2 linked regions of the Tahibacter amnicola genome follow. The protein of the gene in region 1 binds, or shares a complex with, the protein of each later gene. Links are inferred from orthologs where the notes say so. Each region holds a gene or a part of one and is shown on either strand. Other genes may lie near its edges.

Evidence for each region.
Region 2: the proteins of dapF (region 1) and N4264_RS03590 are in contact, whole or in part, in a solved structure (PDB 5YGU), measured with the Escherichia coli proteins. The link is inferred for Tahibacter amnicola from one-to-one orthologs.

What each region holds. Positions count from the first base shown.
Region 1 is NZ_CP104694.1:571,538-586,058, reverse strand. Bases 7,060-9,893 are described here. They hold dapF (diaminopimelate epimerase), read left to right. Parts: upstream 7,060-7,988; coding sequence 7,989-8,798; downstream 8,799-9,893. Other genes in these bases: N4264_RS02375 (tyrosine recombinase XerC), read left to right, coding at 9,475-9,893; N4264_RS02380 (DUF484 family protein), read left to right, coding at 8,795-9,478; lptM (LPS translocon maturation chaperone LptM), read left to right, coding at 7,832-7,954; N4264_RS02395 (hypothetical protein), read right to left, coding at 7,060-7,710. Also shown: N4264_RS02430 (ankyrin repeat domain-containing protein), read left to right, coding at 1-1,345; N4264_RS02425 (monovalent cation:proton antiporter-2 (CPA2) family protein), read right to left, coding at 1,361-3,139; N4264_RS02420 (hypothetical protein), read left to right, coding at 3,257-3,673; N4264_RS02415 (RimK family ATP-grasp domain-containing protein), read right to left, coding at 3,698-5,182; N4264_RS02410 (GNAT family N-acetyltransferase), read left to right, coding at 5,433-5,906; N4264_RS02405 (thioredoxin domain-containing protein), read left to right, coding at 5,903-6,442; N4264_RS02400 (DUF2179 domain-containing protein), read left to right, coding at 6,445-7,032; more of N4264_RS02395, read right to left, coding at 7,033-7,059; more of N4264_RS02375, read left to right, coding at 9,894-10,407; N4264_RS02370 (amidohydrolase family protein), read right to left, coding at 10,795-12,807; N4264_RS02365 (LysR family transcriptional regulator), read right to left, coding at 12,914-14,062; aceB (malate synthase A), read left to right, coding at 14,102-14,521. UniProt on the Escherichia coli protein: Involved in the succinylase branch of the L-lysine biosynthesis and in the biosynthesis of the pentapeptide incorporated in the peptidoglycan moiety. Catalyzes the stereoinversion of LL-2,6-diaminopimelate (L,L-DAP) to meso-diaminopimelate (meso-DAP).
Region 2 is NZ_CP104694.1:850,675-865,331, forward strand. Bases 6,368-9,337 are described here. They hold N4264_RS03590 (RNA pyrophosphohydrolase), read left to right. Parts: upstream 6,368-7,564; coding sequence 7,565-8,110; downstream 8,111-9,337. Other genes in these bases: N4264_RS03575 (chalcone isomerase family protein), read right to left, coding at 6,368-6,878; queD (6-carboxytetrahydropterin synthase QueD), read right to left, coding at 6,910-7,284; N4264_RS03595 (pilin), read right to left, coding at 8,128-8,598; N4264_RS03600 ((2Fe-2S)-binding protein), read left to right, coding at 8,719-8,928; bfr (bacterioferritin), read left to right, coding at 9,076-9,337. Outside these bases: N4264_RS03535 (ATP synthase subunit I), read right to left, coding at 1-475; N4264_RS03540 (alpha/beta hydrolase family protein), read right to left, coding at 564-1,484; N4264_RS03545 (hypothetical protein), read right to left, coding at 1,755-2,351; N4264_RS03550 (cyclic nucleotide-binding domain-containing protein), read left to right, coding at 2,559-3,356; N4264_RS03555 (FHA domain-containing protein), read left to right, coding at 3,376-4,479; N4264_RS03560 (STAS domain-containing protein), read left to right, coding at 4,483-5,058; N4264_RS03565 (MAPEG family protein), read left to right, coding at 5,137-5,517; N4264_RS03570 (phasin family protein), read right to left, coding at 5,642-6,043; more of N4264_RS03575, read right to left, coding at 6,303-6,367; more of bfr, read left to right, coding at 9,338-9,546; transcriptional repressor LexA, read left to right, coding at 9,603-10,229; N4264_RS03615 (ImuA family protein), read left to right, coding at 10,226-11,023; N4264_RS03620 (Y-family DNA polymerase), read left to right, coding at 11,566-13,008; N4264_RS03625 (error-prone DNA polymerase), read left to right, coding at 13,005-14,657. UniProt on the Escherichia coli protein: Master regulator of 5'-end-dependent mRNA decay.

The sequences.
Region 1 (14,521 bases):
GCTGGAAGAGCTGGTCCACGCGGGTGCGGGCATCGGCGGATCCGGCCTGTTGCGCCGCGTGCTCGACGCGGCGCGTCATTGCGAAGACGCGCCGCGGCGCCAGCGCCTGTTGCAGCTGGCCCGGGAATTGGTCGACGGCGGCGCCGACCCCTTCGACGCCGGCGAGTCCGGCGAAACAGCGGTGCATATCGCCGCCCAGCTGGGCGCACTGGATGTCCTGGATGCGTTGCTGGAACGCGGCGCTGATCCCAACCACCGCGATGCGCGCGGCCGCACGGCGCTGGCCCTGGCCATGGCACTGCCGGTTCCGGCAGCCGAGGCGATCGTGATGCGGCTGGTGCATTTTGGCGCCGATCCGGAGATCGCTGGCGACGATGGCGAAACACCGCTGGGTCGGGTCCTGGGCAGCGGTGCATCCGACCTGACCCGCTGGCTGCACTGGCCCAACTGGCCGCTGCCGCGACGCCGCCTGTGGCCGGCGGACCTGGTCAGCGCGGCAACCCAGGGCGACCGCGACGCGGTGCGCAAGCTGCTGGCACTGAAGCTGCCAATCGAGGCCACCGACGGGCAGGGCGCCACTGCGCTGCTGCGCGCCTGCGGCCAGGGTCATCGCGACCTCGTCGACGACCTCCTGAAAGCCGGCGCCGATCCGAATCACGCGGCGACCAGCGGCGCGACCTGTCTTTCCGCCGCGATCAGCGCGCGCCGCGAAGCCGTGGTCGCCTGCCTGGTGGGCCATGGCGTGGACGTGAACGCGCGCCTGCCGGGCGGAACCACCGCACTCATGATTGCCAGCGCGCTGGGATTTCCGGAACTGGTGCTGCAGCTGCTGCAGGCCGGGGCCGACCCGCAACTGGCGGACGACAGCGGCGCCACTGCCCTGCACGCGGCCGTGCAGTACGGCTTCGCGCAGCCGGCGCAGCGCGCCGCCGGCGTACTGGAAACGCTGCTGCGCGCCGGTGCGGCGCCCAATGCGCGTAACGGCAAGGGGCAGACGCCGCTGCTGCTGCTCGTGGGCGGACGCGCCGATCCAGGCACCCCCTGCGATGCACCGGCGCTCGGCCGGCTCGTCGCCGTGCTGCTCGACTACGCCGCCGACCTGGATGTGCAGGACGAACGGGGTGTCTCGGCGCTGCACGCCTGCGCCATCCATGGCCTGCTGGGCTGCGCACGCCAGCTGCTGGCACGCGGCGCAGACCGCGAGCTGCGCGACTGCCGCGGGCGGCGCCCGGCGGACCTGGCCGAACTCCTCGGCTATGCGGACGTCGCGGCGGAACTGGGCGCCACCGCGGCGATCCCCAGCCTCGCCAAGATGCTGCGCCAGCCGGTGCGGCCGCCGGAGTAGGCGCCGGTGCCGCGGTCAGGTCGTCGCGTCGATGTCGGCGGCGAAGATGCGTTCCAGTTCCACGAAGGCTTCCTGCGCGCTCTGCACCAGCGCCGCCTCGTCGTCATAGACCAGGTGCTGCGCCAGCAGTAGCGCCTCGTCGTGCGCGCGGAAACGCGCGATCCGCTCGGCGACCAGCCCCGGCGATTGCCCCAGCGCCTCGAGCACCTGCTGGGTGAGCACCAGGCTGCCGTCGAAGGTTTCGCGCACGACGCCGTCGACGTTCAGGTCCATCAGGCGGAAGGCGTGCTGGCGGTTGCGCGCCCGGGCGAAAATCTTCAGATGCGGATACAGCCGGCGCACGATGCGGGCGGTGCGCACATTGGCCTCGGGGTCGTCCGTGGCGAGCACGAAGATCTCGGCCTTGTCCGCCTGCGCCGCGCGCAGCAGCTCGGGGCGGGTCGGATCGCCGAAATAGATTTCGCTGCCGAAGCGGCGCGACACGTCCACCTGTTCGATGGAATTTTCCAGCGCCGTGAACGGAATGCGCTGGGCGCGCAGGATACGCGCCACGATCTGCCCGACCCGGCCGAAGCCGGCGATGATCACGCGCGGCGGATCCCCTTCGATACGATCGAACTCGCGCTCGGGAGCCCGTTCCCGCGTGCCGAGGTATTTGGCCACGCAGACCACGACCGCCGGCGTCAACGCCATCGACAAGGTGATCACCAGGGTCAGCAGGTCGTGCTGGCGCCCGTCGAGCAGCTGCGCCTTGTGCGCCAGCTTGAACACCACGAAGGCGAATTCGCCGCCGCCCGCCAGCACTGCGGCCAAGGCGAGCGACTGCGGGGTATCCAGGCCACCGATGCTGCGTCCGACGAGAAGCAGCACCAGGCCCTTGGCGACCAGCAGAGCCGCCGTCAATGCCAGCACCACCCACGGCTCGCGCAACAGCAGAGCCAGGTCCACCGACATGCCCACGCTGACGAAGAACAGGCCCAGCAGCAGCCCCTTGAACGGATCGATCTGGGATTCCAGCTCGTGGCGGTATTCCGAATCGGCGAGCAGCAGGCCGGCCAGGAACGCGCCCAGGGCCATGGAGATGCCGGCCAGCTCCATCAGCCAGGCCGTGCCGATGACCACGAGCAAAGCCGTGGCGGTGAAGACTTCCGGAATGCGCGTGCCGGCGACGGCACGGAACACCGGCCGCAGCAGGAAGCGGCCGGCCACCACGACCAGGGCGATGACGGCAACGACGCGCAACGCATCGACGAGGTTCATCGCCGCGCCGCCGGCGCCGCCCAGCACGGGGATCAGCGCAAGAATGGGAATGGCGGCCAGATCCTGGAACAGCAACACGGCGAAGGCCAGGCGGCCGTGCGGCGCGGTAAGTTCCTTGCGCTCGGCCAGGAGCTGCAGACCGAAAGCCGTGGACGACAGCGCCAGGCCAAGTCCCATCACGATCGCGGATTTCAGGCCCAGGCCAAAGCCCAGTGCGGCGACACCCGCAATGAGCGCTGTGGTTCCCAGCATCTGCGCCGTGCCCGCACCAAACACGGACTTGCGCATCACCCACAGCCGCTGCGGCGACAGTTCCAATCCGATGACAAAGAGCATCAGCACGACGCCAAGCTCTGAAATGCGCGCGATCTGCTCCGGATTCTGCAGCAGCTTCAATCCGGCCGGGCCGATCACCGCGCCGGCGATGAGATAGCCCAGCACGGCGCCCAGCTCGAACTTCTTGGCAATCGGCACGGCAATGACAGCCGCGGCCAGCAGCACGACGGTGTAGTGCAGGATCGTGTGTGTTTCCACGCGTGGGCTCCGGTAGACCGCCGAAGTATCGCATGCGGCTTCGCAGCGTCGGGTTCTCAGGATCTGAGATCACCGGCGCCTACAGTAACGGCTCGCACCCACGAGCCGGAACCGTCCATGACGCCTTTCCCGCAAACCCGCATTGCCCCACAGGCCACGCCCGGCTTCACCCTGGTCGACCGTGTCTCCGGCTGCTGGTTCGCTGCGGGGCTGTGCCTCTGGCTGGCCCTGCCTTCGGCGCGCGCCTATTCGCCCGTTTTCGGATGGGTCGGTTACTGGCTCGTGGGTGCCCCGCTGGTGACGCTGCTCGCAGCGCACCGGCACCGGTTGCTGGCCAGCGCGCGGGCGTTCCTCGTCCGCTCGTTCGCGCGCCGCAGCAGTGACGTGGCCGGGGAAGGGACCCCGTTCGACCGGCGCCAGGGATGGCGCCACGTCATGGTCCGGCACCGCCAGGCTCGGCGGCTGCCGGTGCGCCGCCCGCGCCGGACGGCGCGGATCCGCGTACTGGTCACGGCACTGCTGCAACGGCTGTAGTCACCGCCGCCGCCGGGGTGAACGTCAGTCGGTGATGCCCAGGCGTTTGCGTTCCAGACGGCGCAGGAATTCTTCCATGATGCGGCGGTAGAGATCCTCGCCGAGGTATTCGTCCTCGACGCCGGCATCAATCGACGGGTTGTCGTTCACTTCGATCACGACGATCCGGTTGCCGACCTGCTTGAGGTCTACCCCGTACAGGCCATCACCGATCGGCAGCGTGGCCTTGAGCGCGAGACGCACGACTTCCGGCGGTGCTTCGCGGACGGGGAAGGTCTTGAAGCCCCCGGACTTGGCCGTGCCCCGGGCGCCATGGTTGTAGATCTGCCAGTGACCGCGCGACATGAAGTACTGGCACGCGAAGAGCGGTTCCTTGTTCAGCACGCCGATGCGCCAGTCGAATTCCGTGTAGAGGAATTCCTGCGCGATGATCAGCGCGGTGTGCTGGAACAATTCGTCCACGCCCTTCTTCAGCTCTTCGGCGTTGTTGGCCTTGACGATGCCGCGCGAGAAGCTGCCGTCGGGAATCTTGAGCACGATCGGAAAGCCCAGCAGCTCCGGCAGTTCGGCCAGCTGCCTGGCGTTGTCGCGAAACAGGATTTCGCCGCGGGGCGTGGGCAGCTTGCGCGAACGCAGCAGGTCGTGCAGGTAGATCTTGTTCGTGCAGCGCAGGATCGACGTGGGATCGTCGATCACCACCATGCCTTCCTTTTCCGCCTTGTTGGCGAAACGGTAGGTGTGGTTGTCCAGCGCCGTTGTCTCGCGGATGAAGAGGCCGTCGTATTCGGCCAGGCGCGTGTAGTCGTTGCGCGTGATCGGATCGACTTCGATCCCCAGGCCCTTGCCAGCCTCGATGAAGGACCGCAGCGCCTTTTTGTTCGACGGCGGCATCGCCTCGTTGGGATCGTGCAGCAGGGCGATGTCGTAACGGTATTTCTTGCGCGCGCGTGGCTTGCGCCAGAGCTTCTTGGAGAACTTGTCCAGCGCGTCGGCGAAGGCATCTTCCTGCGGGTCATCCAGCGTATGCAGGCCGGCGGGCTTGATCGCGGCGATCTGCCAGACTTTCTCGCGCTCGAACTCGATGCGCAGGATCGGGCAGGGGAACGATTCGAACACCTGGCGCGCGAGGTCCTGCAAGGGGCCGTAGCTGGTTTCGCCAAAATATACAAGGATACCGAAGTCGGTCGTGTCACGGCCTTCTTCCGGCAGGAAACGCGCGACCTTCTGGTTGAGGTCGTCGATATCCAGGCCGTAGAGCGAGCGTCGCCGCAGGTCGTTGATCGTGCGTACCGACGGAATCACCTTGTGTCCGCGCGCCTCGGCCAGCAGTGACACGTAGTAACCGGTGCCCAGGTATTTGTAGCTGCGGCACAGGTTGATCACCTGGGTGCGTTCTTCTTCCTGGCCGAGCGGCTCGCGCAGGTAGTCCGTCGCGGTGACCACATTGTCGGAGGGGTAGTAGGAACCCCAGTCGGACGCTTTTTCGACGACGATGACGAGACGACTCATGGGCGCCTGGCGCGTCCATGCAGGAACAAGGCAACCGGAATATCTGTGTCAGGCATGGGTCGGGGAATCGGGGCGGGCGAGCCGGTCGCGAGTTTGACATAGGGCGGCAACACGTACACGGGTCTTTTGTCGTGCAGCCGGGCGGGATTCAGGCGCAACGTGTTCCATTCCGCACATCCGGGCGGTGACCGGTGCGCAGAGCGCGACGTATTGCCTGCCGCCGGTACAAGGCTCCTGCTAGGCTTCGCGCGTGCCACATCCCACCCCCTTCCAGCTGCGCGCCGCGACGCCCGCGGATACCGCCGCCCTCGTCGACCTGGAGCAGCAGACGTTCGCCTACGACCGGATGAGTCGCGCGCAGTTCCGGCGTCATCTGCGCAGCCCGACGGCCGCCATCTGGGTCGCCGAGCGCAGTGGCGCGCTGCTGGGTGCCGCGGTCCTGTTTTTTCGCCGCGGCGGCCAGCCGGCGCGACTGTACTCCCTGGCCACGGCTGCCAGCGCGAGAGGGGAAGGTGTCGGACGGCGATTGCTGCAGACGGTCGAGTCCGATGCCCTGCGCCGCGGTCATGATCGCCTGCGGCTGGAAGTGCGCACCGACAATGCGGCGGCGATCCGCTTGTACGAGTCGTCGGGCTACCGGCGTATCGCCGAGAAGCCGGGCTACTACGACGACGGGTCGGACGCCTGGCAGTATGAAAAATTGTTGACGGGAGCCTCCGAATGAAATTCGTCCTGCCCGCACTGCTTGGCGTCCTCATCGCCGGCGCGCACCTGCCGGCCGCGTCCGCCGAGCCCACTCCGACCGCCCTGCCGACCGACCTGCCAGCGCATGTCACCCTGGTGCAGACGACGATGCCACAGAAGGCAATCCGCAAGATCGCCGCAACCCACGGGGTGCGCCTGCCGCGGATGTTCGTGTTCAATGCCCGGCGCGAGAAGGTGCTCTACACCATTGGCTGGAGCCCCGACGTCACGGGCCGGCTCGAGGCCGCGCTGGCGGGCGGCAAGCCACTCAAGGGCGGTGACGATTTCGCGCGGGCGGTGAAAGACCTGGAAACCGCGCCGGGCGTGCCGCTGGATGCGGCCAGCCTGCCGCCGGCGGACTTCTACCTGATCGAGCACTGGGGCAGCTGGTGCACGCCCTGTGCCGTGGAGATCGACCGGCTGGTGGAGATCCTCAAGCGCGATACCACGCACCGTTTCGTCTGGATCGGCGTGCAGTTCGAGAACCCGGAAACTCTTGGCAAGGCGGCGCGCTGACCGTGGCCCAACTGGCAGACCTGATCAACACCTACCCGGGCCTCCTGGCCATCGGCATCTTCTTCGCGCGCATCGCGGACGTCACCTTCGGCACCATCCGCATCCTGGTCGGCTTTCGCGGCTACCGCCTGCTGGCCGCGGTGATCGGCTTCTGCGAGGCCTTCATCTGGGTGCTGGCAGCCAGCAAGGTGATCGGCCATCTTGACAATGTATACCTCGTCATCGCCTATGCGGCCGGCTACGCGACGGGCAACTTCGTCGGCATCACGATCGAACGGCGGCTGGGCGTGGGGCGCGAGCTGGTGCGCATCATTTCCTACTGCGACGCCTGCAACCTGGCCGAGGCGCTCACGGCGCGCGGTTACTCCGTGGTGGAGCTGGCCGGACGCCACCGCGGCGCGGCGACGGTGCAGGTGCTCTACGTCGTCGACCGGCGCCGGCGCATGCCGGAACTGTTGCGCCTGGTGCACGAGCTCGACCCGGATGCGATCTACACCGTGACCGACGTGAAGAACTGCCACGGCGAGGACGAACACGCCCTCGACGGCCACGGCCCCGGCATGGCGTCGCTGCGCAACAAGCGCAAGTGATTACCAGCCGCTGGCCTTGATCAGTTCCGCGGTCGCCGGGTCCGCCGGCCGCGCGACCAGGCCACCGGCCGCCGCGAGCGACACGCGGTAGCGGGCGCCATCGATCAGGGGCATGTACGTGGCGCTGCCGAAATCAGCGTCCACGAATGGCAGCCAGGCCGGGAAGCGGCGCTTGACCTGCCACAGGTCCAGCACGTTGTCGCCAGCCAGGTCGACGATGCTGGGCGGCTGGGTCTGTGCCACCGCCGCGTTGCGCCAGCGGCCACTGATGCGTTCCACGCGGTAGAGCGGCTCGGCGCCCAGGGTGACCGCCCGCGGCGTCCACTTGATGACACGCGCGTCCAGCTGCCAGTCGTCGCCGGAGAGCTGTACGGTTTCGTGGGTGCCGTCGGCAAGATCCACGCGCAGGGCCCAGGTGTTGGGTGCCACCGCTCGCACCTGGATGTCCGCTACCGGCGCCTCGGCCACCAGCCGCTGGTAGCCGCGCAGCGAGGTGCTCAATCCAGCCGAGAGCAGGGTGATCAGCAGGAAGGCCAGCAGCCATGCGCCCCGATGGCAGGCCGACAGCCGTCGCCGGTCGCGCCAGCGCCGCCGCACGGCGAAGGCCTGCAGCAGGCTCGCCAGGCCGAATAGCGCGGCCGCAATGGCCGGAATCAGGGCGGGAATGTCGGGCATCATGGGGGCTCCTTGCTCGGCGTGATGACCGCTGTGCCACGCGACACGGCAAACGCGGCCGCGACGCGTCCGATCGACCTCTGGCTATACTGCGCATTGTCTATCGGCTCGCACAAGGTTGCCCATGCGTTGTATTGCCCGGTTGTCGCTGGCGCTCGTCGTCCTCCTGGTTGCCGCCTGCGGCAACAAGGGCGATCTGGTCAAGCCGGAACCGACGCCTGCGTCGTTCGCGCCTGCCACTCGGTGAAGCCTGCGTGCACGCAGGAATCCCCTTCACCAAGATGCACGGCATCGGCAACGACTTCGTCGTCATCGATTGCCGCGATCGTCCACTCGGCCTGGATGCGGCTGCCATCGGCCGTCTCGGCGACCGCCATTTCGGCGTGGGTTTTGACCAGCTGCTGACCATCGAGCCGGCGACCGATCCCCGCTGCGCCTGGCGCTACGGCATCTACAACGCCGATGGCAGCCAGGCCCGCCAGTGTGGCAACGGCGCGCGGTGTGTCGCCGCCTGGCTGCACCGCGCCGGCGCCCTGGGCGCCGGCCAGACCTGGCTGGAGAGCCCGTCGGGGCCGGTCGCCGCGGAGATCCTGGACGATGGCAACGTCCGCATCGACATGGGCGAACCGCGGTTCGAACCGGCGCAGATTCCGCTGGACTTTCCGGAAGTGGCCGACAGCTACGCCGTCGAGGCCGCAGGCGCCACCTTGAGCTTCGGCGCGGTGTCGATGGGAAATCCGCATGCCGTGATCGAAGTCCCCGATGTCACCGAGGCCGACGTGGCAGACTGGGGACCGGTGCTGCAGAACCACCCGCGCTTCCCGCGCCAGTGCAATGTGGGATTTGTGCATATTGTGTCGCCGCGCGAGATCCGGCTGCGCGTGTTCGAGCGCGGCGTGGGCGAGACACTGGCCTGCGGCAGCGGCGCCTGCGCAGCCGTGGCCGTGCTGCATCGGCGCGGCAAGATCGACCACCAGGTGGCCGTGCACCTGCCCGGCGGCGAGCTGCAGATATCCTGGGCCGGACCGGGCCATTCCGTGTGGATGACCGGGCCGGCCGCTTTCGTTTTCGACGGGAACTACTATCCATGAGCGACCTGAGTCTGCGCGACGGCCTGACAGCAATGGAGGTAGCCAGCTACCTGCGCCGTCACCCCGAGTTCCTCAACGAATTTCCGGATCTGGCCCTCGGTCTGCGCCTGCCGCGCGACCAGGGGCCGGCGGCGTCGCTGGCGAGCTATCAGCTGGACGTGCTGCGCGACAAGAACCGCGAGCTCAACCGCCGTCTGCACGAGCTGATCGATATCGCGCACGAAAACGAGCAGCTGATGATCCGCGTGCATACGCTGACCCTGTCGCTGATGCGCGCCACCTCGCTGTACGACAGCCTCGCGCGCGTGGTCGCGGGCCTGACCGAGGATTTCGACACCCAGCTGGTGCGCATCGTGCTGTTCGGTCGTGCCGATTCGCTGCCCAAGGCCGAATGGCTGATCGTGCAACCCGACGGCCCCCGCGCGATGCCCGCCTTCGCCGAGTTCCTGCAGCGCAACGAAACGCTGTGCGGCCGCCTGCAACCGGAGAAAGTCGAAGCCCTGTTCGGCCAGCGCGCCGATGAGGTGAAGTCGACCGTGCTCATGCCGGTGAACAACCTGGGCATGCTCGCTATCGGCAGCGACGACATGGACCGCTTCCATCCGGGCATGGGGACGGTCTTCCTCAAGCTCATCGCCGAGGCGATCACCGCCTCCGTCGTCCGGTATCCGCTCGCGTGACCACTCCGGGCGCCGGCGACGGATCCGGCGCTCTCGGCGCCCCGGTCGCCGCCTTTATCGATTACCTTCGCGTCGAGAAGCGCTACGCCACCGGCACGCTGGTGAACTACCAGCGCGAACTGGAGACCTTGCGCCAGCATGCCGAGAAGCTTGGCCTGCGGGCGTGGTCGGAACTGCATGCCGAGCAGCTGCGCGGACTCGTTGCACGCGAACACCGGCGCGGCCGCGAGCCGGGGAGCCTGCACCACCTGCTCTCGGCCTGCCGCAGCTTTTTTCGCTGGTTGTTGCGCGAAGGCATGCTGGCGAAGGATCCGGCCCTGGACGTACGCGCACCGAAACTGCGCCGCAAGCTGCCCCAGGTGCTGGATGTCGACGAGGCGAGCAGCCTCGTGGAAATTCCCGCCGACGGCGCCGAAGCCGTGCAGGATCGCGCCATGCTGGAGCTGTTCTACTCCAGCGGCCTGCGCCTGGCCGAGCTGACTGGCCTGCGCTGGCAGGCGATCGATTTTTCCGACGGCACGGTGCGCCTGTTCGGCAAGGGCGCAAAGACACGCGTCGTGCCCGTCGGCAGCAAGGCGCGCGAAGCGCTGCTGGCCCTGCGTGAACAGGCAGGCCCGCAACCCGACGACCCGGTCTTCCCCGGTCGCAACGGCCGTCCGATCGCACCGGAAACCGTGCGCCGCCGGCTCAAGCGCTGGGCGCAGAGCCAAGGCATCTGGAAGCGTGTCTACCCGCATCTGCTGCGCCATTCGTTCGCCAGCCACCTGCTCGAATCCTCCGGCGACCTGCGCGCCGTGCAGGAACTGCTCGGCCACGCCGACATCGCCACCACGCAGATCTACACCCACCTGGACTTCCAGCACCTCGCCCGCGTGTACGACGCCGCGCATCCGCGCGCAAAGCGGCGACGAAATGATGAGGAAACGTAGGCTGGGCAGAGCGCAGCGAAGCCCGGCTCGGAGCGTACGCTCTACCCAGCCTGCGAATAGGGCGCTTTCAATTTTGTGGCCCGGGTAAGCGCAGCGCACGCGGGGTGAACCGCGAATTGTCGTCCAATCAGCGTTGCCCACACGACGCGGCGTATTTCCGACGTCGACGCAGGTTCACCCCGGGTGAACCCTGCGGGTTAACCCGGGCTACGGAATGCATAGCCGCGCATCTTCTGTAGTCGGCTGGCCGAAGGAAGCGAGCCAGGCTGCCCGCGGCGGCACTCGCGACGCTCTGGCTCTTCGGCTCCCAAACACACCAATGCGCCCGGCGATGTTGGGCATCGCTGCGCTCAGCGCCAACCTACAAAAGCGGAAGCCACAGGTTGCTCACGGCGCCGCCTTGACCCCCACCGACTCGAAGAGCTTGCCGCTGTCGAACCAGCGATCGCCGCGGATCACCGTGCGTACCTTGCGGATATCCCCCATCACGACGGTCGGATCGCCATCCACGAGAATCAGGTCGGCGACATAGCCGGGCGCGACGCGACCGTAGTCCTTGTTGCGCTTCATCACGGCGGCGGCGTCGTAGGTGGCGATCCTCAGCACGTCTTTCGGCGGGATGCCCGCGGCGACGTACAGTTCCAGTTCGCGCGCCAGGGCAAGGCCAGCGGTGCCGTCGGTACCGGCCACCAGGCGCACGCCGCTGCGATGGAGGACGCCGACGAAGTCGATCATGCGCTGGAAGCCATCGCGATAGGCGCCTTCCTGCCCCGGCTTGATCGGCAGGCCGCCGGCACCGGAACGAACGCCGCGCTGCAGCGTCGCGGGAAGCCGGTTGACGATGGCCGCGCTACCCGGCCCGGGGAAGCCGGGACGACTGAGGAACATGTCCTCGAAGGTGCTGACGGTCGGGTCGACCACCGTGCCGCGGTCGCGCAGCAGCTGGACGAAACTGCGCACCTCGGGCGCGCCAAGGTCGATGGCCGCGCCAAACTCGCCGATGGCGGAGAAGCGGGCCGGCGTGCGCGTGTCCTGCACTTTGTCGAACAGGAAATTGAGCATCAGCATGTTGATGTGCTGGATTTCGTCCGCACCGGCCTCGACGAACTGGCGGGCGGTCATATAGGCGGGGACATGCCCGCTGACGCGCAATCCGGCCGCATGGGCGGCCTCGATGATGGACGGAACCAGCTCCGTCTTGAGGGAACTGTATATTTTTACCTGCTCATAGCCCGTCCGGGCGTATTCGGCAATGTGTGCCCTGGCCTCGTCGGCGGTGTCGGCCAGCACCTTGGTCGGCCCGGCGAACGGGCCACGGCCGTCGATGATGCCGGCCTTGATGATGCGGGGGCCGATGTCCATCCCGGCCTCGATCGCACCGATACGAGCGGCCAGGCTCGTTCCTTCGTTTGCCAGGTCGCGCACAGTGGTGACGCCGCCAGCGATGTCGAGTACGGGCTGCGCCGCGCCGGACTCGTGGACATGCATATCCCACAGGCCCGGCATCAGGAACCGGTTCCCGGCATCCATCCATTGCGCGTCCGCGGGTACCTTCACCGTCTCCGCGTCCCCGACAGCGCTGATCCGGCCCTTTTCCACCAGCACGACCTGGTTTTCCTGCACCGTGCCCGATGGCGGGTCGAACACGCGCGCGCCACGGATGGCGAGCGGGTGCGTCAGGTGCGTCGTCAGCGACTTTGCCCGCTGCGTTGCGACACGTTTCTCTTCGGCATCCTGCGCCTTGCCCAGCTGCGGCAGGATGGCCGCATTACCCTCGCGCACCATCGAAAACCAGGGGGAGTAGCTGGCAAAGAAGCGCTGCTGGTCATCGAGCCAGAAATAGTTCGGCGTGAGATCGAGCCCATGGAGCGCATACAACGAGAGCGTCTTGCGTCCTTGCCTGGTCTTTACTTTCAGGTCAGACAGCTTTTCGATCCGCGCCTCGCCATCGGGCAACAGGGCCATGCGCTGGCCGGGCGCGGCGAGCAGGGCCCGTCCGAGCAGCACCAGTTCCTCGGGCGCGCCCTGCAGGCTCAGGTAGAACGCTGGCCCAGCCGCGGTGCGCGCCTGGTCCTCGGACGCGTTTTTCCACGTGACCTTGTCGCCCTCGCGGTTGTAGCGCTCTTCCACCGCTGCCTTGAAATAGTCCACGCCGCGGTTCTCGACGCTGCGGGTGGTGCCATCACCAGCCAGCCGGAAGACGCTGTCCGTGGACGGTCCGCGTCCGCGGTCGTTGTATTCGAAATGCACGCGGACGCTGCCGTCGTCCTCGTAGGTGGCCACCTGCTTGCCAGCCAGATTGCCGACCAGCCAGACCTCGGTGTTCTCGGTGGTTGCGGCGTCGGCCAATGGGACGGCCATCGCGAAGGCCAGGGTTGCTATCAGGATTCGGAATCGCATCGGCCTGCCTCCATCTCGGGGATCCGGGCAGGCTAGGGCAGGCGGCAGCGTTCAACCTGTGCCGAAAGTGGCGGAAGTCATCGGGTGTGGCGTCGCCATCATGCGGTCATCGTTCCGAATGGCCGACTTCGTCGTAGCCACCGCGTCCGAACAGGCCCGGCCGGATCAGGTCGATGAAAGCGCGCGCCTGGGTGGAGAGGTATTTGCCTTTGCGCATCACGACGCCATAGCTGCGTTGTGGAAAGTACTGGCGCAGGTTGCGGACCTCGAGTTTCTGGCGGTCGTCGCCGGTAATGCAGATGCCCGTGACGATCGAGATGCCCAGGCCCATCGCGACGTACTGCTTGATCACTTCCCAGCCACCGACCTCGATCGCCACGCGGTACGGCACGCGGCGCTGCTGGAAGACCAGGTCGACCAGGCGGTACGTCGTGAGGCGCTGTGGCGGGAGGATCAGACCATAGGGGGACAAGTCCTCCAGGTGAATCTCCGGCTTGCCGGCCAGGGGATGTTCCCGCGGCAGGATCAGCATCGGATCGAACCACTGCACGGGCTCGTAGCTCAGGTCGTGCGGCACGTCGAGCATGGAGCCGACGGCGAAGTCGACCTGGTCCTGGCGCAGCAGGGCCAGTCCGTCCTTGCCCGTGACGTTGAACAACTGCAGCCGCACATGCGGATGCTGCTCGCGGAACGCCTGCACCAGGCTCGGCAGCAGGTACTGGATCGTGGAGGAGCCGGCGGCGATGGTGACCTCGCCGGCGTCCAGGCCCTGGAGCTGGCTGCGGAACTGCTGGTCCAGGCTTTCCAGCCCCTCCACCAGCGGCCGGGCCAGCTCGTAGAGCATCTGCCCCTGGCGGGTCAGCACGAAACGGGGACGCGCGCGCTCGAGCAGGCGCACGCCAAGTTCCTTTTCCAGCGCCGACAGCTGCAGGCTGATCGATGGCTGCGACAGGAACAGCGCTTCACCCGCGCGCGCCAGTGTGCCGAACTTCACCACATGGCAGAACGCGCGCAACTGCTTGAGCCGATTGCCTTTGTAGTAGAAGCGCGGGGTCGTTTCGGCCGCCTCGGCACGCGCTTTGGTTTTGCGCCGCGTCCGTGTACCCGCACCCTGCACTTTCTTACTGCGCGCAGCACCTTCGGATTTCAAACGCTCGTTCGACATGGCTTCGGTTTCAACCACTTGGCGCTGATTTAACGTTGTTAAATAGATGCATTGAAACGTTTGCTTTGTCAAATGCTGCGCTGCACGCATAGGCTTGGTCGTATTCAGCGAGCGTTTCCGGAGTTGCAGATGGCCGTTCCGATGGATGAATTTCCGCTTGGCGCAATGGAGATCCGCGCCGTTCTTAAACCCGGTTACGAGCAGATCCTCACGCCGCCGGCCCTGGCCTTCCTTGCTGCGCTGCACCGGCGCTTCGACGCCCGGCGCCGCGCCCTCCTGGAGGCCCGGGTGGCCCGCCAGGCCCGCTTTGATGCGGGCGAGCTGCCGGATTTCCTCGCGCACACCCGCGCGATCCGCGAATCGGACTGGACCGTGGCACCGATTCCCGCCGCCCTGCAGGACCGGCGCATCGAGATCACCGGCCCGGTCGACCGCAAGATGATCATCAACGCGCTCAATTCCGGCGCGCGGGTGTTCATGGCGGACTTCGAGGATTCGTCCGCGCCGACCTGGGAAAACCTCATCGACGGGCAGGTCAACCTGCGTGAC
Region 2 (14,657 bases), 280 kb from region 1 along the record:
CCGCCAGATTCACCAGCGTGGCCGCAACGAAACCTGTAATCGCCGCCAGGGGTGGAAACCGCCATACGCCCAGCAGGGCCACCAGGCCACCCGCGAGCAACAGCCACTTCAACACCGTGCCCAGCAGGAAGCCCCAGAAGGCCCCTTGCCCACTGATGGCCTCTCCGACGAACATCCGGGCCGCCAGCAGAGCGGTCCCGCACGTCGCCAGCATCCCGCCCGCGAAGGCGCCCGTTGCCGGTCGCGCTCCCTGCGCCAGGAATACCAATGCCATCAGAAGGGAAACTCCCGTCTGGGCGAACACAATCCGAGCGGCCAGTCGCCGGCCGGCGGCGATCGAATTTCTCACGCGGATGTTGCCCTGACGGTTGCCCGGTTCCGCGCTTCGAAGCTGCGCAAACCGGTCACTAAGCAGCGGAATTATATCAGCCGGTTTTCGCCAGCCGCAACCGAAATGGCAGGTAAAGTCGGCCATTCGCGGCGCCCCGCCGCCGCCGGCGGGTTCTTGCGCCAGGCCACGGAATTCGGTGGAAAAGTCGGGAGGCTTTGGTGTAGCGCGGACGCTATGGCGTGACGGCGAACCGGCAGAGATAACTCCAGGTCTCGCCGACCTGGGTGACCCCATAGGTGTGCCCGCCATTGAACGTCACATAGTTGAGGGTGTCGCCCGCTACCCAGCCGGCCGTCTGGAAACGGACCGGGTCCTGGGAGGCAAAATAGGGCGAGCCATACATTGGATCAGTGGTGCCCAGGTGGATGTCGAGCGGCAGTTTGCGCGCCTGGGTGTTGAGACGGTTCTGGCAGCCGGCTTCGCTCTGTCCGGCGCAAGCCAGGGCATAGAGCCTTGCCGAGCCGACGGAGTAGGCCGCGAGATGGTTCTCATCCAGTTCGGGCACGGCACCGTTGACCAGCAGGTCGTGGGCGACGCCGCCGCCAGCGGAGAAGCCCCACAGGTACATCCGCGCGCGATCGATGTTGTAGGCGGTCGGCAGGTCCTGCGCCACGGCGGCCAGGAAGTCGTAGTCGGAATAGCCGGCAGCCGGCGGATTGAGCCACGATCCGGACGGGCCGTTGGCCACGGGCGCCGCGATAATCGGACGATGGGCGCTGGTGGCCGATTCCCAGGCGTTGCGCGCGCTGCGGGCGTAGGCGTCGGCGTTGACGGGCGTGCCGGCATAGCCGTGCAGCACAATCACCAGGGGCCAGGCGATGCGCGGATCGTAGTCCGGTGGGATGGACAGGTGCACGGTCTGCGTCCCGGTGCCCAGTCCGCCCAGGCTGTACTGGCGGATCTGCCAGCCGGTGCCCGTACTGCCGGAGCCGCCGCTGGGCTGGCTCGGGACGAATTCGGGACCGTCGAATCCGCTGCGCAGGATGCGGTCGCCCGTGCCGCAGGCCCAGGGAGGGAGTTTGACAGTCGTGGCGGCGGGAGCCGGTGCGGCCAGAAACAGCGCAAGAAGCAGATGGATCGATCGGGGGCGCATGGCGGGGACGATGATGTTCTTCAGCGCAGACTAGCGGTCCCCCGGGAGAAATGGTGTGAATTCCCACGCAGTCGTGTCCGGGCCTGTGCCGGGAAGCCGGACGGACCTGGCGGGTTGCGCCCGCCCAGGTTCACCGGCCCGCCGCTGACGAGCGGGCCGGGGCTGTGCGCGGGCGGTTGCGTGCACAGGTGGAAGTGTGGCTATTGCAACTCGTCTGCGCAGGGCGATGGCCGTGGCAGGTGCCAGGCCCGGTGATGCGTCTGTCGACCGCTAGCGCGGCAGAATCGTTTCGGGCGTGTCTTCGAAGTCATCGGCAAAGATCAGATCGGGCGGCGGGTTGCGCTCGACCAGCGAGATATCGTCGAAGTACACCTCCGGCTGCGGATCCTTGTTCTGGTCGCGGAAGTGAAATTGCGTGAATCCTTCGTCGATGATCAATGGGTCAACATCAAAGGAGGCTGTCACCTCGGTCCACATGTCCGCCGGAATGGGGCCGCCGATCAGATCCGAAACCAGGACGGACGCCACTTCTTCCGGCGGCTCGCCATTGAGGAAAGTCAGGCGGATGACCTGGCCGCCAGAGGATCCGCCGTGAATCCAGAAGCGCAGTGCGCGGTAGATCTCCGTGCTGATGCCGCCGGCCGGCGCACACCAGCTCAGGCCGCCGAAGTAGGACGGGGTGAAGCGGATGGCGTAGTCACCCGAATGCACGGTGGCCGTGCTGGCGAAATCGACGTCCGGGCTCCAGGTGCAGGTCTGGTCGAATCCGTTCTTGGTGGAATCATCGTAGATGACCAGGTCTGCCGCGGCGGCAGTGGTAGCGGTGGCGATCAACAGCAGCGATACGACGGCGCGTTGCAATGACATGGCGTTCTCCCTCGGCGGATGCAGTCCAGGACGCTTGCTATCGGTGCCGGTCGCGAGTGGCGGCCAACACGCACTAGTGTGCGCCTGACGGCTTCGGGCTGACTAGGTTGAAAGGCGCCGGCATGGCGAGCCCGGGCGTCGATTGCCGCGCGGATTCCCCGCTCGGCATAATCGCTGCGAAGCGACGCACGCGGCACGGGAAGGCACATGGCAAAGGCGAACGACCTTTACATCGAGGTTCCGGCTGGGCAATGGGTTTTTCGCGAAGGCGAACCCGGCGCCGAGATGTTCATCATTGAATCGGGCACGGTCGAGATCCGGCGCAGCGCGCGTGGTGATGTGACCATCGCCACGCTGGAGAGCGGCGACTTCTTCGGCGACATGGCGATGCTGGAAGACCAGCCGCGGTTTGCCTCGGCACTGGCCCGGACCGATTGCCGGCTGCTGCGGATACAGCGCGCCGCCTTTGCCGACCTGTTGCGCCAAAATGTGGAAATTGCGGTGCGGATCATGCGCAAGCTCGCGGCACGCCACCGGCGCGCCGAGCAGCGCGCCGCCGAACTGCAGGCCGCGCTCGACCAGCTGCGGGGCGCCGCAGCGACGGCCGCAAAGCCGGCGACCGAGCCGGCGGTCCGCCCGCCGCGGCCGGTGACACCGCTGCCGCCGCCATCGGCAGTGGGGCCTGCAGTCCTTGTGCACGCGGCCAGCGGGCAGCGTTTTGCGCTCGATCCGGCACGTACCGAATTCCTGATCGGCCGTACGGATCCCGTCACCGGCATCACGCCCGAGATCAATCTCGGTCCGCTGGATGCGTCACGCAGTTTGAGCCGCCGGCATGCGAAGCTTCTGAGCGAAGGGGGGATCTACTTCCTGCGCGAAGAGGTGGGTACCGCCAACGGCACCTTTGTCAACGGACAGCGCCTGGCGACCGGCGCGACTGTCCCGCTGAAAACCGGAGACCGCCTGAAATTCGGTGCGGTCGAGATCGAGTTGGTCGCGGCCTGAAACGCGACAGGGGAGCATCATGACGAACGAACGACTGGCGGCGCTCGAAGCGGTGGATCTGTCCGCCGTTGCCGACCTGAAACACCTGAAGGCCGAGCAGGACATCCTGGCCGAGCGTCTGACCCAGCTGGAGGAACGGCGGAGCGCCGTCGCTGATGCGGTGTACCTGCGCGTGCGCGGCGACTACCAGGCCAGGACGCGCGAGCTGGAAACGAAGTCGGCACCGCTCAAACAGCAGGCGCGCGAGCAGTACGCCACGCTCAAGGTGCTGCACCATCGCTTCGCCGCCGATCACGAAGCCATCTCGCTCGATCGCCAGGAAATCGAGTTGCGTCACCAGCTGGGCGAGTTCGACGGGGCCGAGTTCCAGCGCCGCAGCGCTGATCTCGAAAAAGACCTGGCCGAGCGGCGCGAGGCATTGGGACGCGCCGAGTCGCTCAAGGCGCAGTTCCTCGAAGCCTTCCATTCGGAAGCCGAGCTCGAAGCGGCCGCGCGTGCACCGGAACCGGCGCCCGCTCCATCTGTCGTAGCGGCCCCGCCGGCTCCGCCTGCAGCGGTCGAGCCCGATCCGGCACCGACGCCCTCGCGCAACGAGATCCCGACCAAGGCCTACCAGACGCTGGAAACGGAAACGATTGCGCCGCCGGATGCGACCCAGGCCATGGCGATGCCGCCGTTGCCCACGATGGAGCCTGCGCCCGCCATGCCAGCCCCACCGGCGACACCGCGGCGTCCTCCCAGTGAGACGCAGATCATGCCGGTACTGGACATCCCGCTGCCGGCCCGCTCGAGCGCCACGCCGGCCGCGCCGTCGGGCGCGACGGTCGTCGTTCGCGCCGCCCGGCTGGTGCCGCAGAATCCCGAGGCGGGCAAGAACAGCATCATGCTGAACCTCAAGCCGCTGAACATCGGTGCGGACCCGGCCAATGACGTTCGCGTCGGCGGCCCGGGCGTGGAAGCCAGGCACGCCCAGCTGACGGTGAGCATGGCGGGTTATACGGTTGTCGACCTGGGCACCGCACACGGCACGCGGGTCAATGCGGAGAAAGTGCGCGAGCGGCTGCTGCGCGACCAGGACGTCATCCAGGTCGGTGCTGCGCGCTGGGTATTCCGGGAGGGTTGAGGGGTGGGCCTTGAGATCGTCACCGAGCAGCAGGGGCAGGTGCATGTCCTGCTGCTGGGCGGCCGGCTCGACGCCGAAGGGGCGGTCGACCTGGAGCTCGCCCTGCAGGAACTGGAGGGCGCAGGTGCCCGCTATTTCCTGTTCGACCTGACGGCGCTCAATTACGCGTCCAGCGCCGGTATCAAGGTGCTGGCCCACCTGGCGGACCGTCTGCGCGGCAAGGGGACGACCTGGCTGGCGGGCGTTCCCGATTCACTGCGGGAGATCTTCACCCAGCCCGAGCTGGCGCAACGCCTGCCCGTGTACGCCGATCGGCGCAGTGCCCTGGCGCGGCACTCCCAGGCGCAGCTGGATCCGCGCCTGGTATCAGCCGCTACGGAACTGATGGGGGCGCCCGCGGCGGACTCCGCGGCGGCCGGCGGCGGCGCTTCCGACCTGACCCAGGCGGCCGCACGGCTGCTGGGAGCCAAGACAGCGCCCGAGAGGGTCGAAACGCGCAATCCGACGCCATTGCCGCCCGGCCGTGAACCGGCAGGGCTCGCGGCGAAACTCAAGCGGTGGCTGGGGCCAAAAAGCTGACCCCTCACCGCTGACCCTGGAGCGCTCGCGGGGGCGAGTGCATTCGAACGTTCCATTCCGATCAGAAAGGAAGGCGAAATGACGATTGCGCTCTGGACCATCCTCGTGGCGGCCTTTCTGCCGCTGGTGTTCACCGGCATTGCCAAGTTCAGCAAAGGGGCGACGCGCTTTGACAATCGCCAGCCGCGCGTCTTCCAGGCCAACCTGGACGGATTCCGCGCCCGTGCGCACTGGGCGCACCTGAACTCGATCGAGGCGTTCCCACCGTTCGCGGCCGCGGTGCTGGTGGCGCATGTGCTGCACGCGCCACAGGACAAAGCGGATCTGCTCGCCGTCGCGTTCATCGTGCTGCGACTGGTGTACGGCGCGATGTACCTGGCGAACCAGGCGACCTTGCGCAGTGTCGCGTGGGCGCTGGGCGTGGCCTGCGTGGTCGGTCTCTTCGTGATCTCGGCCTGAGGCCGGGATAGCAGTCCCCCAAAGAAAAAGGCCGGATGACTTGCGTCATCCGGCCCAAAGCAGCACTGCGACTACGGGGAGGGGAGGGTCGTCGCAGCGCGGCTTGGTACTCGTTGTTCAGTGCTTACTTCGCCGGGGCCGCGGGGGCAGCCTTCTTGAAGGCGTTGGCCTGGTTCTGCAGCGTTTCGTTGGTGGCGGCAAAGGTCGTCTTGGCCAGTTCGCCGAGCGCTTCGCTCGTCTTGATGCCGAGGCCGAACACTTCCTGGCTGGTGCTGTAGACCTTCTCGGCCGATTCCTTGGCGAGGCTGACGCTCTTCGGCCAGATGGCCTTCAGACCGTCGAAGTCACGCACTTCCAGTGCTTCCGACACGAACGCCGCGGTGGCGTTTGCACGGTTCTCGAACGTCTTCAACTGCAGGTCAGCGATCTTTTCGAAGTTCTGGAGCGCCAGGCCCTGAACCTTGAAAGCGGCATCGGCGAAGCTCTTGCTGAACGCCAGCACTTGGTTGTTGTACTGCTCGATCATGGTGGCTTGCCCTCGCAGGCGGTTGGTGGAGTGTGGGCGCGAAGCGTACCAGGGGTTTTGTTGCGTTGCAACACGTGATTCGCAAGAAAATACCCATGACACCGGGATCGGTAGAAATGACGGGAGTCTGCCCGGTGTCAGGGCGTCGTGCATTGCGTCAAAAAAGTGTTAGCAAGGCGGGATTGCGCGCGCGATCCCGCAACGCCGCCCAGGGCGGGCGGTGGCACGAAGCGTGTTCTGGCGCCGGGCGGTAGGGGGCTCAGGGCCCGTCGATATTGGCCAGCAGCGTGTCGCGGAATTCCCGCGGCGCCTTTTCACCGAGCCAGATTGCGATCAGGGCGCGGTTGAACTCCACGCCCGCCAGCTGGCCGACGGGTTTGTTGTCCACATAGATGCGCATGCCGGCATCAGGGATGTAATCGAACAGGATGGTCTGGCCATGCTCGGCGGCGCCGAAGAGGGCCAGGAAGCGATCGACGTTGCCCTTGATGCGCGGCATCTGGTTCGCACCGACCGCGTCGGTGAACGATTTCAGCCAGTACTCGTCGACACGGGCATCATCAAGAGCAGGGATCTGCCAGATGACGGTCATGCGGAAGGGGGACATGCCCGATGCCAGCTGTTCGCCCGAGCGCACCGAAAGCGGTACGTACAGCGCAGCGGTATAGAACGGGACGAAATTGCGATCCAGGACGGCCGCGCCGGACAAATGCAGGTTGTTGCCCACGCCCGGGACGTCAATGCGCTCCGGGAATTCCTCGCCGCCGACAGTGACGGCGGAGGCGGTTGCGGAAAGCGTCAAAAGGCACAACGAGAAAATTCGCGACAGAAGCATGCGCGACACCGGCCCGGAAATTTTCCCGAGTTTAGCCGGTTCCGGTGCTGTCGGGGCCACCGTATGCGCAGCCGGATGTACAGGTTTCGTGAACCACTACACGGCTGAGCAGTGGCAGCGCCGGTTTGAGTTGCTGCCAGATCCAGATCGCCAGGTTCTCGCTGGTGGGATTGGCGAGTCCGTCGATGTCGTTGAGGTAGCGGTGGTCCAGCGCATCGAAGACCGGCGCGAAGGCCTGCTTGATGTCGGCGAAGTCCATTACCCAGCCGGCGCGCGGATCGACCGGGCCGCTGACGTGGATTTCAATCCGGAAGGAATGACCGTGCAGTCGTGCGCACTTGTGGCCCGGCGGAACCTCGGGCAGGCGGTGCGCCGCTTCGATCTGGAATACCTTGAAGAGATCCATCGCGCAGGACGGTGCCGGTCGCGTGCCGGCAAAATACGTGGCCGGCGCGCCAGAAGAAGGAATGGTGGCTAGAGGCGGGATCGAACCGCCGACCTCAGCATTATGAGTGCCGCGCTCTGACCGGCTGAGCTACCTAGCCACTACGGGTAATTGTGCCCGAAATAGGGTCGGGCATTGTAGCTTCGCCGGGGCCGCTGTCAAGGCCGGTTCCATACTCTGCCTTGCTGGCCCCTCGCGCGCTGTGGAAGAATCCTTGCCAGGGCGTAATTTGGAGTGGCCAGTGATCGATCCCGATGGCTATAGGCCGAATGTCGGCATCGTTCTGTTGCGGGATGATGGCCGCCTGTTCTGGGCACGGCGCATCAACCGCGATGGCTGGCAGTTTCCGCAGGGTGGCATGCGCAGCGACGAAACGCCGCTGGAGGCCATGTACCGCGAACTGCACGAGGAAACCGGTCTTGGCGCCGAACATGTGCAGGTGCTGGGAGCCACGCCCGGCTGGCTGCGTTACCGGTTGCCGCGCCGTTATCTCCGGCGCAATGAGCGCCCCCTGTGCATCGGTCAGAAACAGGTCTGGTTCCTGCTGCGGTTCATTGGCGAGGAGCGGCATTTCCGCCTGGATGCCAACGAGAAGCCCGAGTTCGACCTGTGGCGCTGGGTCGATTTCTGGTACCCGGCGCAGAACGTCGTGACTTTCAAGCGGCGTGTGTACGAACGGGCGCTGCGCCAGTTTGCGCCGACGGTGGAGTCGGTGTGCCGTGTGCGCCTGGGGGATCTCCCGGCGCCGGTCGAGAAGAGCCTTTCGGCGGTTCCGGCCCTGGTCTGACGTGCGTGACCGTGCCGTCAGCCGCCCGGCCGACGATGTACGCAGTGGGGCAGCGCGGTCGCGATGTCCGGCAGGTTAGGTGAGATACATTCCCAGTGGATGCCCATCGCCAGTTCCGGCGTCGTTTCGCCGCGCAGGATGATCTGGCCGCCGTCGACGCCCGAGCGCCCGTCGAAGGTGAGGGTGATGGTTGATCCGCTGACGGCCAGCGTCCGCAGCGATTCTCCCCGGTAGAGCGACGGTTCCGGCAGGCCGGCCTGGGCATTGGAGCTAGGCCAGGTACCGTGGGAGAAGTAGAACTCCGCCAGGGCCACCCGGGCTGGATCGGCGGCACGGCGGAAATCGCTCTCGAGGACGCGGTCCCGTTCCTGGCGCGCGCCAACCCCGAAATCACCGCCAGTGCGGCTGCCGCGCAGGTAGTCGTGGAGAAGCAGCGCCGCCAGCGCGGCCGCGAATACCACCACGAAATTCAGGGCCAGGCGCTGCATCGGCGTGCTCCTTGGTGCGCGTGATGATGATCGACACCGGGTGGGTTGCGTCCAATGGGAGAGATGTTGACAATCATTCTCATTTGCAGTTGAATGGATGCACCAAAGGGGCTCTGCACCATGTACGTCTGCATCTGTAACGGCATCACCGATTCGGCCATCCGCGACGCGGCTGCTGATGGTGTACGTTCCCTGGCCGAGCTGACCATGCGGACCGGTTGCGCCGGTACCTGTGGATCCTGCGCCGACTTTGCCGAGCAGGTGCTGCGCGAAGCCATTCCGCGCAATGCCAAGCCCTTCGGACTGGCCCTGGTGGCTGCCGCCGCCTGACGCGCGGCCCATTCCCTCCTGCTGTTCTGCGGTGCCCGGCGGATGAGCCTGGCGATTTCCCGCATTGGATAGTGCATCCGATTCGCGTTTCCTCCTGGGCAGACCGGCGGCGGTATAGTCTGGTCGTTTTCGTTCAAGGAGCAGGACATGAAAGGCGACGCCAAGGTCATTGAGCATCTCAACCGGGCGCTCTACAACGAACTCATCGCGATCAACCAGTATTTCCTGCACGCGAAGATGTTCAAGAACTGGGGCTTCAAGGAACTCGCCGATCACGAGTACAAGGAATCGATCGACGAGATGAAGCACGCGGACAAGCTCATCGACCGCATTCTGTTCCTCGACGGCCTGCCCAACCTGCAGCAGCTGGGCAAGCTGCTGGTCGGCGAATCGCCCAAGGAAGCGCTGGAGTGCGACCTGAAGCTCGAGTACGCGGCAGTGCCGGACCTGAAGGCCGCCATCGCCTATTGCGAACAGGTCGGCGACTACATCAGCCGTGAACTGTTCGAGTCGATTCTCGAATCCGAAGAAGAACATATCGACTGGCTGGAAACGCAGCTCACGCTGATCCGCCAGCTGGGCGATACCGCTTATCTGCAGACCAAGATCGGCAGCTGACATCCGCCCTTTGCGGGCACTTGCGGGTGGGGGTCTGAATACGTACATTAGTACGTATGACGACCCCCGAGCTCACTCCCAAGCAACGCCGCGTACTGGAATTCGTTCGCGCCTATGCGAGCGAGCACGGCTATCCGCCCAGTCTGCGCGAGATTGCCGAAGCGCTCGGCCTGCGCAGCCACAGTTCCGCCCAGGACTACATCGACGCCCTGATGCGCAAGGGCGCCCTGGAGCGCTCCGCCCAGCACCGCGGCCTGCGCCTGCCGGCTGTCGAGACACCGTCGGCGGATTACCGGCTCCTGCCGCTGGTCGGCCGCGTGGCAGCCGGCAGTCCCATTCTTTCGGAAGGCAATATCGAAGCCCAGTTTGCCGTGGCCGGCAATCTGTTCCGGCCGCGGGCGGATTTCCTCCTGCGCGTGGTCGGCGCGAGCATGCGCGAGGTCGGCATCCTCGATGGTGACCTGATCGCCGTGCACCGCACGCCGACTGCGGATGATGGCCGCATCGTGGTGGCACGGCTGGATGACGAAATCACCGTCAAGCGTCTGCGGCATGCGGGCGATCGCCTGCTGCTGCTGCCGGAGAATCCGGATTTCTCACCCATCGAGGTCGATCCACGCCGCACGGACAGCTTCGCCATCGAGGGCGTGTACGTGGGCGTCATCCGTCAGGGGGAACCATGAGTGCCGCACCGGTCCGATCGCTACCCCTGGAAGGCGGCCGTTCGGCGCCTGCCGCCGGGCTGGATGGCGTGCTGCGCCATCCAGGTGTATGGCGCCGCTCCGCGCCGCTGTCGATGCGGGCGCAATCCACCGGCTGGGATGCGCTGGATCGTCTCCTGCCCGGCGGCGGCTGGCCGCTGGGAGCACTCTCGGAAATTCTCATCGGTGCCGATGGCCTGGGAGAGCTGAGCCTGCTGATGCCGGCGCTGGCCAGCCTCACCCGCCAGAAGCAGCGGGTGGTGTTCGTGGCGCCGCCCTACATTCCCTATGCGCCGGCCCTTGCTGCCCAGGGCATCGACCTGGCCTTCGTGGCGGAGGTCGGCAATCCCACCGACGACCCTCTTGGTTCGATGCGGCCGCGTGTCTCCTCGGCGGCCGCTCTGCAGTCCGCTGGTGGAATAGCACCCGCTGCGATGCCGCCCAGGGCAGGAACGACGACGTCTTCTCCTGCTGGTGGGCGCCGGGTGTCCGATGCCTCCTGGAGTGCCGAGCAATGCCTGCGTTCCGGTGCCTGTGGCGCCGTCCTTTTCTGGGCCGACAAGACCGACTACGCCCAGCTGCGCCGTTGGCAGCTGGCGGCGGAACATGGCGGTGGGCTCGCGTTTGTCTTCCGTCCCGAAGCGATGGCCTCACAGGCCAGTCCCTCGGCGTTGCGCCTGCTTGTACATGCGGACGAACAGGGCACATCGGCGGAGATCCTCAAATGCCGCGGCAGCTTTGGTGCTGCTGCCACACGATTGCGATGGCGTGCCTGAGCAGGCAGACCGCCCAGGCCTCGCAAACCTGTCAGTTGGTCAGGAGTTCACCGCCACGGATGGCACTTCGACAGGAGCAACTCATGTGTGAAACACCAGCTTGCTACGCACTGGATAGCGGATGCATGCGACAGCGTCGCAACAGGGCAATGCAACCGACGCGTTCGTCGTCCGCTTTGCCACTTCTGGTATCAGCCGGCGATGGTCCTTTGGCATCAAGCACCGTCAGACGACGCAAGCCTGGGTCATCGGTTGCATCGGCGCCGGAGTGGGTTACGGGTAACCCTCTATCGTTGCCGCCAGCACCATCCGGCAGCGATGCCGTGGTTTCGCGGACCGGCATGCGGTGCACGTCCTTGCCATTCGATGCGTCGACGAGGGGGCCGATGAAGAACGCTTCTCCTGCGAGGCGTGGGTCTTCCGGCGGGAAGGACCAACAGCAGGGCCGGTCACTGGCCGCGAGGCGTCCTGGCAATTGATCTGGCGCACATCCTGAGACACGTACTGGCCAAGGTTGGCTTTCCTGACCACATTACCTTGCCATGCTCTGGGCCTGCCTCCATTTTTTTGAATTGCCCCTGGCAGCGGTATTCGCTACCGCAGGTACCGCGGAAGCGGTGACCGATGACGTCGCCAGCGAGCCGGCACAACCGCAGGCGGTGTATGAAGGTCCGCGCCAGCGGCCGGTGATCGCGCTGGCCAACGCGCCGGCGCAGGCCCAGGGGGTGCGGCGTGGTCAGTCCTTGCCGGCGGCGTCGGCCTTGTGTGCCCAGGTGACGCTGCGGCCGCGCGATCCGGCAGGTGAGCGGCAATTGCTGGATCTGCTCGCCGCCTGGGCCTACGGCTATAGCGCCCAGGTCAGCCGGTTCGAGGATCACTCCCTGCTGGTGGAAGTGGGAGCCAGCCTGCGTCTGTTTGGCGGATGGTCTTCACTGGAGCGGCAATTGCGCGCCGACCTGCAGCAACTGGGGTACGCCCACCGCATGGCGGTGGCGCCTGTCGCCGCTGCCGCCAGCGTACTGGCCCGGATCAGCGACGGTGTCGCCATTGTTCATGACGCGCCGCTGCGTACGGCACTGCGTCGCGTACCGCTGCCTTTCTGCGGGTTGGATGCGAAAGCCGTGGAATGCCTCACCGGCATCGGGCTGACCCGTCTGTGCGACGTCCTGGCCCTGCCGCGCGCGGAACTGACCCGGCGTATCGGCGTTGACGGCGTACGCTGGCTCGACCGCCTGCAGGGTCGAGCCCCCGAGACATTGCCGCTGTACCGTCCACCCGATCGCTTTGCGCGACGAATCGAGCTGGACGGGCGCGTGGACAGCTGGCCGGCGCTACTGTTTCCGTTGCGGCGGCTGGTGCGCGAACTGGCGCTCTACCTGGATCTGCGCGACAGCAGCGTCGAGCACTTTCATCTGCTGCTCGAACACGAGCAGCGCGCCGCCACCCAGGTGCCGGTCACCCTGCTGACCGCGCGCCGCGATGCCGACGGTCTGTTCGAGTTCTGCCGCGGACGCCTGGAGCGCGTCAGCCTGGCTGCCGAGGTTAGTGCTATTTCCCTGGTAGCAGAAGACCTGCCGCCCTTCCAGCCGCGCCACGGCGACCTGTTCGACGTACGCCGTGAGCAGTCCCTCGACTGGCCAGACCTCGCCGATCGCCTGCGCGCCCGCCTGGGCGACGGCGCCGTGCGACAGCTGGCCGTCGGTCACGATCACCGGCCTGAACTCGCCTGGCACTACGGGGCGGCAGGTCGCCTGGACCCACCCCTGCGTGGTCCACGGCCGCTGTGGCTGTTGCGCCGTCCGATCGTGCTGCGACCGGATCCGGCGCGCATCCTGGCGGGGCCCGAGCGCATCGAAAGCGGCTGGTGGGAGGCTGATGCGCGGCGCGACTACTACATCGTGCAGACCCGCGATGGCCAGCGTGCCTGGGCCTTCCTGCCTGCCGGGGCGTACAGCGGCTGGATGCTGCACGGCTGGTTCGCATGAAACCGCCCGGCAAGGTGGTGCCGCTGCGGCCGCCCTCCTTTGACGAGCCGCCGCAGATCCACGACCACGGCCCGGTCAGCCGCCCGCGCCGCCTGCCGCGGCCCCGCGTGGATGGCGGTTCCGAGGCGCCGCCGTTGCATCCGTCCGTCGCCGTCTACTACGCGGAACTGCATTGCCTGAGTGACTTCAGTTTCCAGCGCGGCGCCTCCAGTGCGGCCGAGTTGTTCGAGCGGGCCGCGCGGCTGGGCTACAACGCCCTGGCCATCACCGACGAGTGCTCCCTGGCCGGCATCGTGCGTGCCTGGGAGGCGTCGAAGAAGTTCGACCTGCGCCTGATCGTCGGCAGCGAGATCCGGCTGGCGGACGGCCCGACCCTGGTCTTCCTGGTCGAAGACCTCGCCGGCTACACGGAGTTGTGCCGCCTGGTCACCCTCGGGCGACGCCGCTGCGAAAAAGGCAGCTACCGGCTGTGCCGGGCGGATGTGGAAAACCTCGCGCCGGGCCTGGTCGTGCTGTGGCTGCCGGATCCTGCCGGCCTGCCTTCGCGCCAGCCGGCGCCGGACGCGCAGGCGGTCACCGCGGCGCTCGCCGATGATGCCGACTGGGTCCGGCGGCACTTCGCCGGCCGTGCCTGGATTGCCGTCGAACTGCATCGCGGCGCGGACGACGCGGCCGACGAAGCGGCATTGGTGCAATTGGGAAAACACAGCCATTTGCCGGTGCTCGCGGCCGGTGGCGTCCATATGCACCATCGCAGCCGGCGCGTGCTGCAGGATGTCCTGACGGCGGTTCGCCTCAACACCACCGTTGCCAACGCGGGCGATGCGCTGTTTCCGAACGGTGAACGGCACCTGCGCCAGATCGCGACGCTGTGCGCGATCCATTCGCCGGCGCTGCTGGCCGAAACGCAGGTCGTGGCCGACCGGTGTCGCTTCCGGCTGGATGGCATCAACTACGAGTATCCGCATGAACTGGTTCCGCAAGGCCGCGACGCGACAACTCATTTGCGTGAACTGACCTGGCAGGGAGCCCGTGCCCATTGGCCGGACGGCATTCCGGACAGGGTGGTCCGCCAGCTGGACAAAGAGCTGGCCCTGATCCGGCACAAGAAGTACGAGCACTTCTTCCTCACGGTCTACGAACTGGTCGACTGGGCGCGCCGGCAGGATCCGCCCATCCTCTGCCAGGGGCGCGGATCGGCGGCCAACTCGGCTGTCTGCTACTGCCTGGGTATCACCTCGGTCGATCCGGCGACAGGGCACCTGCTGTTCGAACGCTTCCTCTCGGCCGATCGCGACGAGCCGCCGGATATCGATGTGGACTTCGAGCACGAGCGGCGCGAAGAGGTGCTGCAGCACGTGTTCTCCAAATATGGTCGCGACCGTGCCGCGCTCGCGGCGACCGTGATCACCTGGCAATCCAAGAGCGCCGTGCGCGCGGTGGGTGCGGCGATGGGGCTGGGCGCTGATCAGCTCGATGCGCTCAGTCGCGTGTTCACGCGTGGCAACGGGGGCGAATCGCTGGATGCGTTGCTGGCGGAAAACGGCTTCGACAGCCGTGATCCCACCCTGCAACGCATCATGGCCGTCACCGCCGAGCTGGTGGACCGCCCCCGCCACCTCTCCCAGCATGTCGGTGGCTTCGTCATC